3 regions of the Acetoanaerobium noterae genome follow, and region 1 is predicted to be linked to each of the others. Evidence: riboswitches for the same ligand, from Rfam matches in the RefSeq annotation. Region 1 holds a riboswitch; each other region holds the start of a gene.
The links. Region 1 has a riboswitch for cobalamin ahead of B5X47_RS03235 (CvfB family protein). Riboswitches for the same ligand answer to the same signal wherever they lie in the genome.
Positions count from the first base shown of each region.

Region 1 (3,287 bases):
TGACTTGCTTCAAATCAAAGCTCTTGAGCTGGTATATAAAGGAACAATCAAATCATACATAAACGAGAAAAGCTATGCCATTGAGGCATAGCTTTTTATAATGTCTCTCCTACTTATAATTCCAACTAATTTTCCTTCTTCTATAACAGGGAGCCTATTCACCTTATGCTTTGTCATAAGGTTGGCTGCATCTGGTACGCTTTGCTCTGCTTCAATTACTATCACTGGGGTAGTCATTACATCCTCAACAAACATCCCTGTCATTTTCTTTAATTGCTTCTCAAATTTACTAGGATTGTCAATAAAAATATAGCTGTCAAAAATAGCCAAATATCTAGGAGGCTTTATTTCTCCTCCCCTATACATTAAATCGCCTTCAGTTATTATGCCTATAACGTGGCCAGCTTCATCCACAACTGGAAGTCCTGTTATATTATGCTCTAACAACAGCTTAATGGCTTTTTCAACTGAATCCGACTTTGAAACAGTAATAACATTTGGAGTCATTATATCTTTTGCTTTCATAGACACTCCCCCTTTAACCATTTTTTACCCTAAATTTTTAGCTTAAAGCTTTTTTAAAGATATTCCATCTTCCTTTAACTCGACCTTTTCTTCTCTAAGAAGTCTACCAAGACCTTTTTTGAAGGATTTTTTGCTCATGCTGAGCTGCTTTCTGATTTCATCAGGCTCTGAGCTGTCATTAAGTGCTAAAAATCCACCTTGTTTTTCTATTTCCTTCAATATTGTATAAGAGTCCTTATCTATCTGCTCAAGAGGCTTTAATCTAAGACTGAGCTTTAACTTGCCTTCTTCATCTTTTTCTACTACTCTAGCCTTAATCATATCTCCTCGTTTATATATACGAAGAGCTTCACTGATTGGGAGCATACCGTGATATCTTCTATCGACAGCTACAAAAATACCTACATCTTTTTTTATACTGTAAATCATACCTTCAACCATATCATCTACATCGTAAGGAGACTCTCCTGATAATATCTCATAGGTGTGCATAGTAGCACACAACCTATCGCTCTTATCGATATAGAGTCCTACCATGTACTCATTTCCTTCTTCAACCTTGATAGTCTGCTCTCTAAATGGTAAGAGCAAGTCTTTTTCTAAACCCCAATCCATAAAAGCTCCAATATCTGTTATCTGGGATACTTTTAGCAAAGCTATAGTACCTAAAGTTAGCTTTGGTTTTTCAGTTGTTGCTACTAGTCTATCCTTAGAATCTCTATATATAAATACGTCAATTTCATCGTCAATACAAAGTGTGCTTGGGACATATTTTTTAGGAAGAAGTACTTGATCATCCTCATCTCCTAAATATGCTCCAATAGTAGCAAACCTAACTACCTTTAATATTTGTCTTTCACCTAACAATATCATACCCTTACCTCCAAAAAACTATTATTAAATTAGTTTACCACATAATCGAAAAAAAACTCCCTTTATTTTTTAAAGGAAGTTTAAGCATTTTGGAAATAATGCAGTTAAAAGCTGCTATTACTCCGCAATGTTAGGGGCATAAAAGGGTAACCGGCTCTTGAAATGAGCGTAACGAAGAGCCGATTAATTGGGAGGATTAAAAAACTCCTCTTACGAAGATAAGAGGAGCTTAGGATTCATATATAAACATGAGCACTTTGCTTTAACCTCTCTATCTCTCGTAGAGTTTCTGGCTAATAATACAGGCAGGTATTCTGGCTTGAGGATTATCATTTTTACTTTCCTTCCCAATTCTCCGTTGAATCAGTGGATTAATAAGTAAAAACTACTCTCTTACAGCGGCGGGACCGCGTGGGAATTTCACCCAACTTCTCTTTTAATCAATCTTTCGATTAAACCATGTATCATAGTTATTAAGTTTTCTATATTAATTATATCCATCTTGTAAATTTCTGTCAACACCCTTACTTTCTAACAATAAAAAAGCTTGCTCCTCTGGCACAGGCTTTGAATAATAATAGCCTTGGACTTTATCACAATTATATTTTTTAAGTGTATCTAGTTGAAGCTTAGTTTCAACTCCTTCAGCTATTACTTCTAGATTCAGCTTGTGAGCCATAGATATAATAAAGCTTGCTAGATTTTCAGTTATTGTATTTTTCGTTATATCCTCAACAAATGCCCTATCCATCTTAAGCGTTGTTATAGGAAGGTTTTGTAAATAGCTAAGCGATGAATATCCTGTTCCAAAATCATCAAGAGATATGGATACTCCTTTACTTCTCAAAGTCTCTAGCTTTGTGTATGCTTCTTGAACTGAACGTATAAGTACAGTTTCAGTGATTTCTAATTCTATCAGCTTAAAATCAAGATTCTTACTTTCTATAGTAGCTAAAATAAAATCTGTGAAATCATCTTGGATTAATTGCACTATAGATATATTTACAGATACCTTTATATCTTTATATCCTCTTTTAATAAGCTTAGATGCAAAATCGCAGGAATTTACAAATACCCATTTACCTATAGCTACTATTTTTTGGCTTTCCTCAGCAATCTTAATAAAATCATTCGGAGGCACCATTCCTAGCTCTCTGCTTTTCCATCTAATCAAAGCTTCGAATCCAGATATTTTGTCATTAGAGGTTTTATACTGAGGTTGGAAATATAGCATAAACTCCTTATTATCAAGCGCAAATTGAAGGTTATGCTCTATTTTAGTTTTTTCTATAATTCTGTAATTCATCACATCATCAAAAAAGACGTAGCGCTCTTTACCTCTCTGTTTTGCTTCATACATTGCAATATCAGCGTTTTTCAGTAGTTGCTGAACTGTTTTCCCAGCAAAAGGATATACAGCAATTCCCATACTCAGTGTAGTGTGAATTTTTATCTTATCCATATATATAGGCTTATGAAAACAATTCATTATTTCCTGTGCTGCTATTTCAATCTGAGGCATCGATGCTGTTACTAAAAACGCAAATTCATCTCCACCGATTCTATATACACGTATAGACTGGCTTGATAAATTTAAGAATATTTTTGCAATTTCAATTAAAAATTCATCTCCAAAATGATGACCTAAGGTGTCATTAATATATTTAAAATTGTCAATGTCAATAATCATAAGTGCTGCAGTTATTGATTCCTGCTGTTTCACATGCTCTTGTATATCATTTGTAAGAGCAATTCTGTTTGGAAGCTTAGTCAGAGAATCGAAATAAACCAGTTTTTTTAGCTCCTCCTCAGAATTGTATATTTGCTCGTATAAATCATGCAGTTCTTCATTTTGGCTTTCTAGCTGTCTTTTAGTTCTTATTAGTCTC
Region 1 is NZ_FUYN01000001.1:642,295-645,581, forward strand. Features, by position in the region: gene B5X47_RS03225 (hypothetical protein) at 1-91, shown strand, start outside; gene B5X47_RS03230 (CBS domain-containing protein) at 73-525, opposite strand; gene B5X47_RS03235 (CvfB family protein) at 568-1,398, opposite strand; cobalamin riboswitch at 1,686-1,876, opposite strand; gene B5X47_RS03240 (ABC transporter substrate binding protein) at 1,886-3,287, opposite strand, start outside.

Region 2 (3,287 bases), on a different contig from region 1:
GAATTTGCAAAGATAACCAAGTCACGCCTAATGGGGAGTCTTGGGTTACATATAAAATGGCAGGATGAAAAAGAAACACTAAATCAATTCTTCTTATTGGATGCTGAAGAAGATGGAATAGCTGATTATGTAGGACTTCGTAATGCTAGTCTAAAGGATATATTTATTGAAGAAAATAGACTTATGGGTGGTCTGGGCTCTAGTATAATAAGAATAACAAAAAAAGAAGCGCTTAACTTACTGTATGAATATGCAAGAATTAATATTAAAAGCTCGCTGTCTTTTCCAGGAGATTTTTTAGAATATGAATATTTATTAAAAAGAGATACTACTGTGGACGAAGAAAAACTTTTTTTCAAAACCTGCGTAGCTATATCGGAGCCTATAGAGTTTATTAATTATATGACTATGAGACTAGTAGCTAAAGATAGCAAAGCTCTAAGATATTTTTCGTCTGAAAAAAAACCTCTTTATCCTGAGGTATCCTCAAAGGGAGCCGTGCTTTTAAAAAATACTGTTAGCAAAATGAATGATAATAGATACTACTCAAATGCGATAATTGAAGATGCTACAGGCTACTATAAGCTTAAGCTCGGATTTACTATAATAGATGAAAATCCATTTAAGCTTAGGTCCATATTAGCAGGAGAAAAACAGCCAGTTGACAGTGAAAGTGTTAGAAAAGAGATAAGTAGACCTGAGTATATAGCTCACTATAAAATTCAAGATGAAGAGCTAGTGCATAATTTAAAAAAGGCATATCCTACTTTATACAAAGTGCCTTTTGACAAAGGGGATATGTACACAAAGTTTAAGCCTCATAATGACCATGTTAAGGAAGAAGAATATAATATAAGCGACGATTTAGAGGCTGTTTTTTTTACGACAGAAAGCGAGCTTGTCTTTGCAGCACTTGATTCTAAAACGTATAAAGTTGGATTTAAGGTTTTAGAAACTATAGGTGGTTTAAGCTTAGTAAACGAATTTGTGTTTCCTTATCCAGTAATATATGATTATGCTGAATCAAAAGAGAACAGGTTTTCAGAATTTTTGGCATCGATTTAGCAGAAGTTTAATGCAAATCCATTGCAATAACTTGTATCTAAGCTTATAAAAATTCATTATATGATTGATTCTAGTTTTTCTTTATGGTATTATAAATGAGTAAATAAAATAATACGATGTTCAGGTGCTAGATAGCTTAATAGGGAAATGAGGTATTCCTCTGCAGCCCCCGCTACTGTAAAAGATGACGATTTCGTTGATGCCACTGCTTTTTTTAAAAGTGGGAAGGTACGAAAGAGGTTGATTCTTAGCCAGGAGACCTGCCTGTACATGCATGATACTTTCGGGGAGGAAGGATTCACACATATCTAGTTTTAAATTTAATTTACTTAGATATAGCATTAATTAGTAAATGAAAATTAAGTAAAGATATAATGTTGAACCAGGCCTTAGGTCTGGTTTTTTTATTGTAAATATAGCAGAACATACATGAGATATGAGCGATTTATATTGCTCTAATAGATTGAAATTTTGTGAAATTGGGAGGAAATTATGGATAGGATTATGATAGCTGCAACTCATAGTGGAGCAGGAAAAACTACAATCACAAGTGGATTGATGCGTGCGCTTAAGGATAAAGGTCTAAAAGTTCAGCCATATAAAGTAGGACCAGATTATATTGATACAAGCTACCATAAACAGGCCTCTGGATTAGATTCACATAATATAGACGAATTCATACTTCCAAAAGATGAAATAAGAAATATTTTTGCAGCCTATGCAAAGACATCGGATATATCAATAATAGAAGGAGTAATGGGCGTATATGATGGCTATCAATCAGACAGTGATTACTGTTCTAGTGCGTCTATGGCAAAAATTTTAAATTGCCCTGTTATTTTAGTAATAGATGCAAGGGCTATGGCAGGTTCAGCGGCTGCTTTAGTAAAAGGCTTCGTTGAGTTCGATAAAGACCTCGATATAGTGGGAGTAATTTTAAACAATGTTTCTAGCGAGAATCACTATGACATATTAAAGCAGGCAATAGAGAAAAATGTAAATGTGAAAGTATTAGGTAGGATACCTAAAAATTCAGATATATCATTACCATCTAGACATCTTGGACTAGTGATGCAATCAGAGCTGGATGATTCAGAGCAAAAATTGCAGACAATGGCAGACTTGGTTACTACATATTTGGATTTAGATGAAATTATAAAAATAAGCAAAGCAAAATCAACTTGGGAGTCTAAGCGAGCAATAAAAAGAAGTGATAAGAATCTAACGCTAGCTGTTGCTTTCGATAAAGCTTTCAACTTTTATTATCCAGATACGCTTAATATACTTAAGCTTGCAGGTATAAAGCTAGAATATTTTAGTCCGATAAGTGACAGTGAGCTTCCAGAATGTGATGGAATATATTTTGGAGGAGGATATCCTGAGATTTTTGCTAGAGAGCTATCTAATAACACTAAAATGAGAGCTAGTATTAAAGAGGCTTCTAATAATAACATGCCTATTTATGGAGAATGCGGCGGACTTATGTATTTAGGAGGTTATCTGATAGATAGTGATGGCAACAAATTTGATATGACTGGAATTCTATCTGGATACAGTAAGATGAGCGCAAAGCTCCAAAGATTCGGATATTGCCAAGGAAAACTTAATGAGTCAACCATAATAGGAGAAAAAGGGCAAATAGTAAGAGGGCATGAATTTCACCATTCAGAATTTATAACAGATTTAGAGCCTGTATATAGCATGGAAAAAGAAATGTCAGATTATAGTATAAAAACCTGGGCAGGAGGATATAAGTACAAAAATACATTTGGAACCTATCTTCATACTCATTTTGCTTCAGACTACAATCTTATATATAAATTTTGCTCAGCTTTGGAGGAATACAGTGAATCTAATTTATAGCATCCTAATAGCATTTATACTGGATTTGATATTTGGAGATCCCTATAGCTTTCCGCATCCGACTAGATTTATAGGAAAATACATAAATTTTATGGAAGCCAGCCTAAGAAAGAGCTTTAAATCTCAATCTCAGCTCAAATTTGCTGGATTTATCCTAATGCTAACTACAGTTGCTTTAACTTATGCAATTACATTCTCACTTGTAAAGCTATCTTTTGGAATAAATGAGTCTGTAGGTGTATTGATAGAAGGTTTTATACTTTACACTACTTTTTCAGTTAAGTGCCTTAAAGATGAAGCCGTAAAGATATATAAAGCCTTGGAAACTGGCGATATAGAAAAATCTAGGCTAGCACTTT
Region 2 is NZ_FUYN01000004.1:213,900-217,186, reverse strand. Features, by position in the region: gene B5X47_RS09540 (hypothetical protein) at 1-1,065, shown strand, start outside; cobalamin riboswitch at 1,171-1,347, shown strand; gene B5X47_RS09535 (cobyrinate a,c-diamide synthase) at 1,558-2,928, shown strand; gene cbiB (adenosylcobinamide-phosphate synthase CbiB) at 2,912-3,287, shown strand, end outside.
Region 2: another riboswitch for cobalamin. It lies ahead of B5X47_RS09535 (cobyrinate a,c-diamide synthase); the one in region 1 lies ahead of B5X47_RS03235 (CvfB family protein).

Region 3 (3,287 bases), 270 kb from region 1:
ATTTCTTTTAATATCATCAAGCGAGATTAAATCATCTACAAGAGGTAGCTTTGACAATAGAATTCTCACTGCTTTATCTATAGAAATATCTGCTACTCCAGTCATACTAGATATCACTATCCCTAACATCAACATTATTGTCAAAATTATAAACATTAATTTGTAGAATGATTTTTTCTCTGTAAAGCTCATAGCCTTCCTCATTTCGTCATTATTAGAATTTGTCAGGATGAAGTATCTTTGCTAATTCCTCTAATCCATCAGCAAGTCTAGGTCCTTGTCTATCTAGCATATTATTATCAATTTCAAATAACCTGCCCTCTTTAACTGCTGTTAGCTCATTATATCCATTTGCTGATTTTATTCCTGCTTTTGCTTCAAAGTATTTTGAACAAATCACTATATCTGGATCTTTTTCTACGAGTGCCTCGAGATTATATTTCCATCCTGTGGCATCATTTGCTATGTTTTCTCCACCAGCCATATCAATAATCTGAGAAATAAAAGTCTCACCTGTTGCTGTATAGTCTCCACCTTCGCCATAAGAAACTACGTAATATGCCTTTGGTTTAGGCTGATTTTCAACTGCCTCCTTAACTTTCTTTACCTTTGCTTGCATATCCGCTACTACGGCATTTGCATTTTCATCTGCATTTAATAGCCTTCCTGTTTTTAAAATTGTGTCATATACCCCTTCAAAGCTCTCTTCTCCATATAGAACTGCTACCGTAAGTCCTGAATCTTCTAATTTTTTTAAGACATCTGGATCAAAATGAGTAGATGCAATTATTAAATCAGGGTCAAGCTCCAATATTTTTTCTATGTTAGGCTCTCTCAGGCTCCCTATTGATTCCTTTTCTAAAACCTGCTCAGGGTAATCACAATAATCCGTCCTGGCTACTAACTTAGCTTCCATACCAAGCGCATAAATAGTCTCTGTGATATTTGGTGCTATGGATATTATCCTTTGAGGTTCATTTTCTATAGTAACTTTTCTTCCCATAGAATCAGTAATTTCAAGTGGATAGAGCTTAGACGCTGTATTCGTTTGTATATTTTCCTCCTCTTCAGTCTGGGCTGGTGCCTGACAACCCGTAAAGCTTAACAAAGCTATCATAAATAAAATCAATGTCCTTACTAAGGTTTTTTTATTAAATGTCATTTTTATATCCCCTTCGTAAATATAATTATTAAATCTGCTTGTATCCTTGCATAAAAATACACTTACCCTTAAAGGAAAGTGTCGACATAAATACTTCAATCCTCCCTCCGAAGATAGTAATAATAATAAGATAAGGCAGGTTTCCTGGCTCATGGTTCATCCTAATCTTCGGCCTTCTCAGTTTCCCAATGGCTTAATCGAATTTCGTTCCCATATACAGTAGCGGGGGCTGCAGTGGAATTTAACCACTTTCCCTTTTAACCCATCAAGGGCACCATATCTTTTATAATTTTTTTAAACTTATAATTTTTATTATATCAGTTTTATTCAAAAACAACAAATTTGCTTTAAAGCAAATTAAGAACAGTTCCAACTTAATACAATCAAAGATTTTTAATTGACACCTAGAAACCCTATTGTATTCATAATAAAAATCCTGATTTTATTTAGTAGAATTTAAAATCAGGATTTTTATAAATTTAAGCATTTTTTATTTTCTTAAGTCATCTAATATTTGAGTCTTTTCTTTAGTTTTATCATCCTTAAGCTTAATAACTCTCGCAGGTGAACCTGCAACAACTGTATTTTCTGGGACATCTTCAGTAACTACAGCTCCAGCAGCAACTACACTGTTATTTCCAATTACTACACCCTCTAGCACTACTGCATTTGCTCCAACTAGAACGTCATCTCCCACTATAACTGGTGTTTTACTAGGTGGTTCTAGTACACCAGCAATAACCGCTCCCGCTCCTATATGAGATCTTTTTCCTATTGTTCCTCTAGCTCCAACTACAGCATTCATATCTATCATTGTTTCATCGCCAATTTCTGCTCCAATATTTATTACTGCTCCCATCATTATAACGGCATTTTTCCCTATAGATACTCTATCTCTAATTACTGCTCCTGGCTCAATTCTCGCATCAAATTTTGTATAGTCTGACATAGGAATAGCGGAATTTCTTCTATCATTTTCTATATAATAAAACTCAATCTGATTTTTATTTAGCTCCAAGAATTTATTTATTTCATCAGCTTCTCCAAATAAAATTCTCGATTTTCCTTCTCCAAAAACCATTAATTCATTAATAGCTTCATAATTTAGGTCTCCCTTAACATATAGCTTTACCGGAGTGGTTTTCTTAGCTTCCTTTATAAATCTAGCAATTTCATATGCATCTGTTAGTTTAGTTTCGTTAGTCATAATGTTTTTTATGATAAATTAATTATCATAATCTCCTTTTTATTATTTACGTAATTTATGGTCTACGTATAAAACCATATATTTTTGTTTTTAATTTTTAAATTTCAAACATATCTTGCATGCAGTACATTCCTTTTTCTTTCCCATAAAGCCATTTTGCAGCATCAATAGCTCCATCTGCAAACAAATCCTTAGAAAGTGCTGTGTGCTTTATTTCAATAATGTCACTGCTTCCTGCAAATATAACTTCATGCTCACCAAAGATGTTTCCTCCTCTAACTGCATGTATCCCTATTTCATTTGTCGTCCTAGGATTGGTTCTTCCTTGTCTTCCATTTACAAAGTTTTTTGGGGTGGATATACTAGAATTTACTGCATCAGCTAAAATATATGCAGTACCACTAGGTGCATCTACTTTCTTATTGTGATGCTTTTCAATTATTTCAATATCATAGCTTCGCTCATCTAGTAATCTTGAATATTTTTCTAAAATTGTCTTTAATAAATTTATTCCAAAAGACATATTTGCAGAGTATAAAATGGCAATATCTGAGCTATAGCTGTGTATTTTTTCAATTTGAGCTGCATCGTAGCCTGTAGTTGCAAGAACAAGACTAATCCCATGCTCCTTTGCAAATAATAATAGTTCATCTAGACATGAGTGGTGAGAAAAATCAATAATTAAATCAGGATATATATCTGAATCAGCTGGTTTTTCAAAAACTCTACATTTATTTTCATAAAGCTCTGGTCTAGCGTCTATTCCCATTACTAGATTAAACATATCATCTTCAACTATTTTTTTGTATATAATTTGACCCATACTTCCATTTATTCCCGAAATACCTATGTTAATCAAGCGCTCACCCCCATAGACTGATTAAATTTTTTAATGCTTTCAATTAATAGCTCTCTATT
Region 3 is NZ_FUYN01000001.1:372,396-375,682, forward strand. Features, by position in the region: gene B5X47_RS01865 (FecCD family ABC transporter permease) at 1-192, opposite strand, end outside; gene B5X47_RS01870 (ABC transporter substrate-binding protein) at 215-1,162, opposite strand; cobalamin riboswitch at 1,280-1,456, opposite strand; gene dapD (2,3,4,5-tetrahydropyridine-2,6-dicarboxylate N-acetyltransferase) at 1,653-2,369, opposite strand; gene dapB (4-hydroxy-tetrahydrodipicolinate reductase) at 2,467-3,228, opposite strand; gene dapA (4-hydroxy-tetrahydrodipicolinate synthase) at 3,225-3,287, opposite strand, start outside.
Region 3: another riboswitch for cobalamin. It lies ahead of B5X47_RS01870 (ABC transporter substrate-binding protein); the one in region 1 lies ahead of B5X47_RS03235 (CvfB family protein).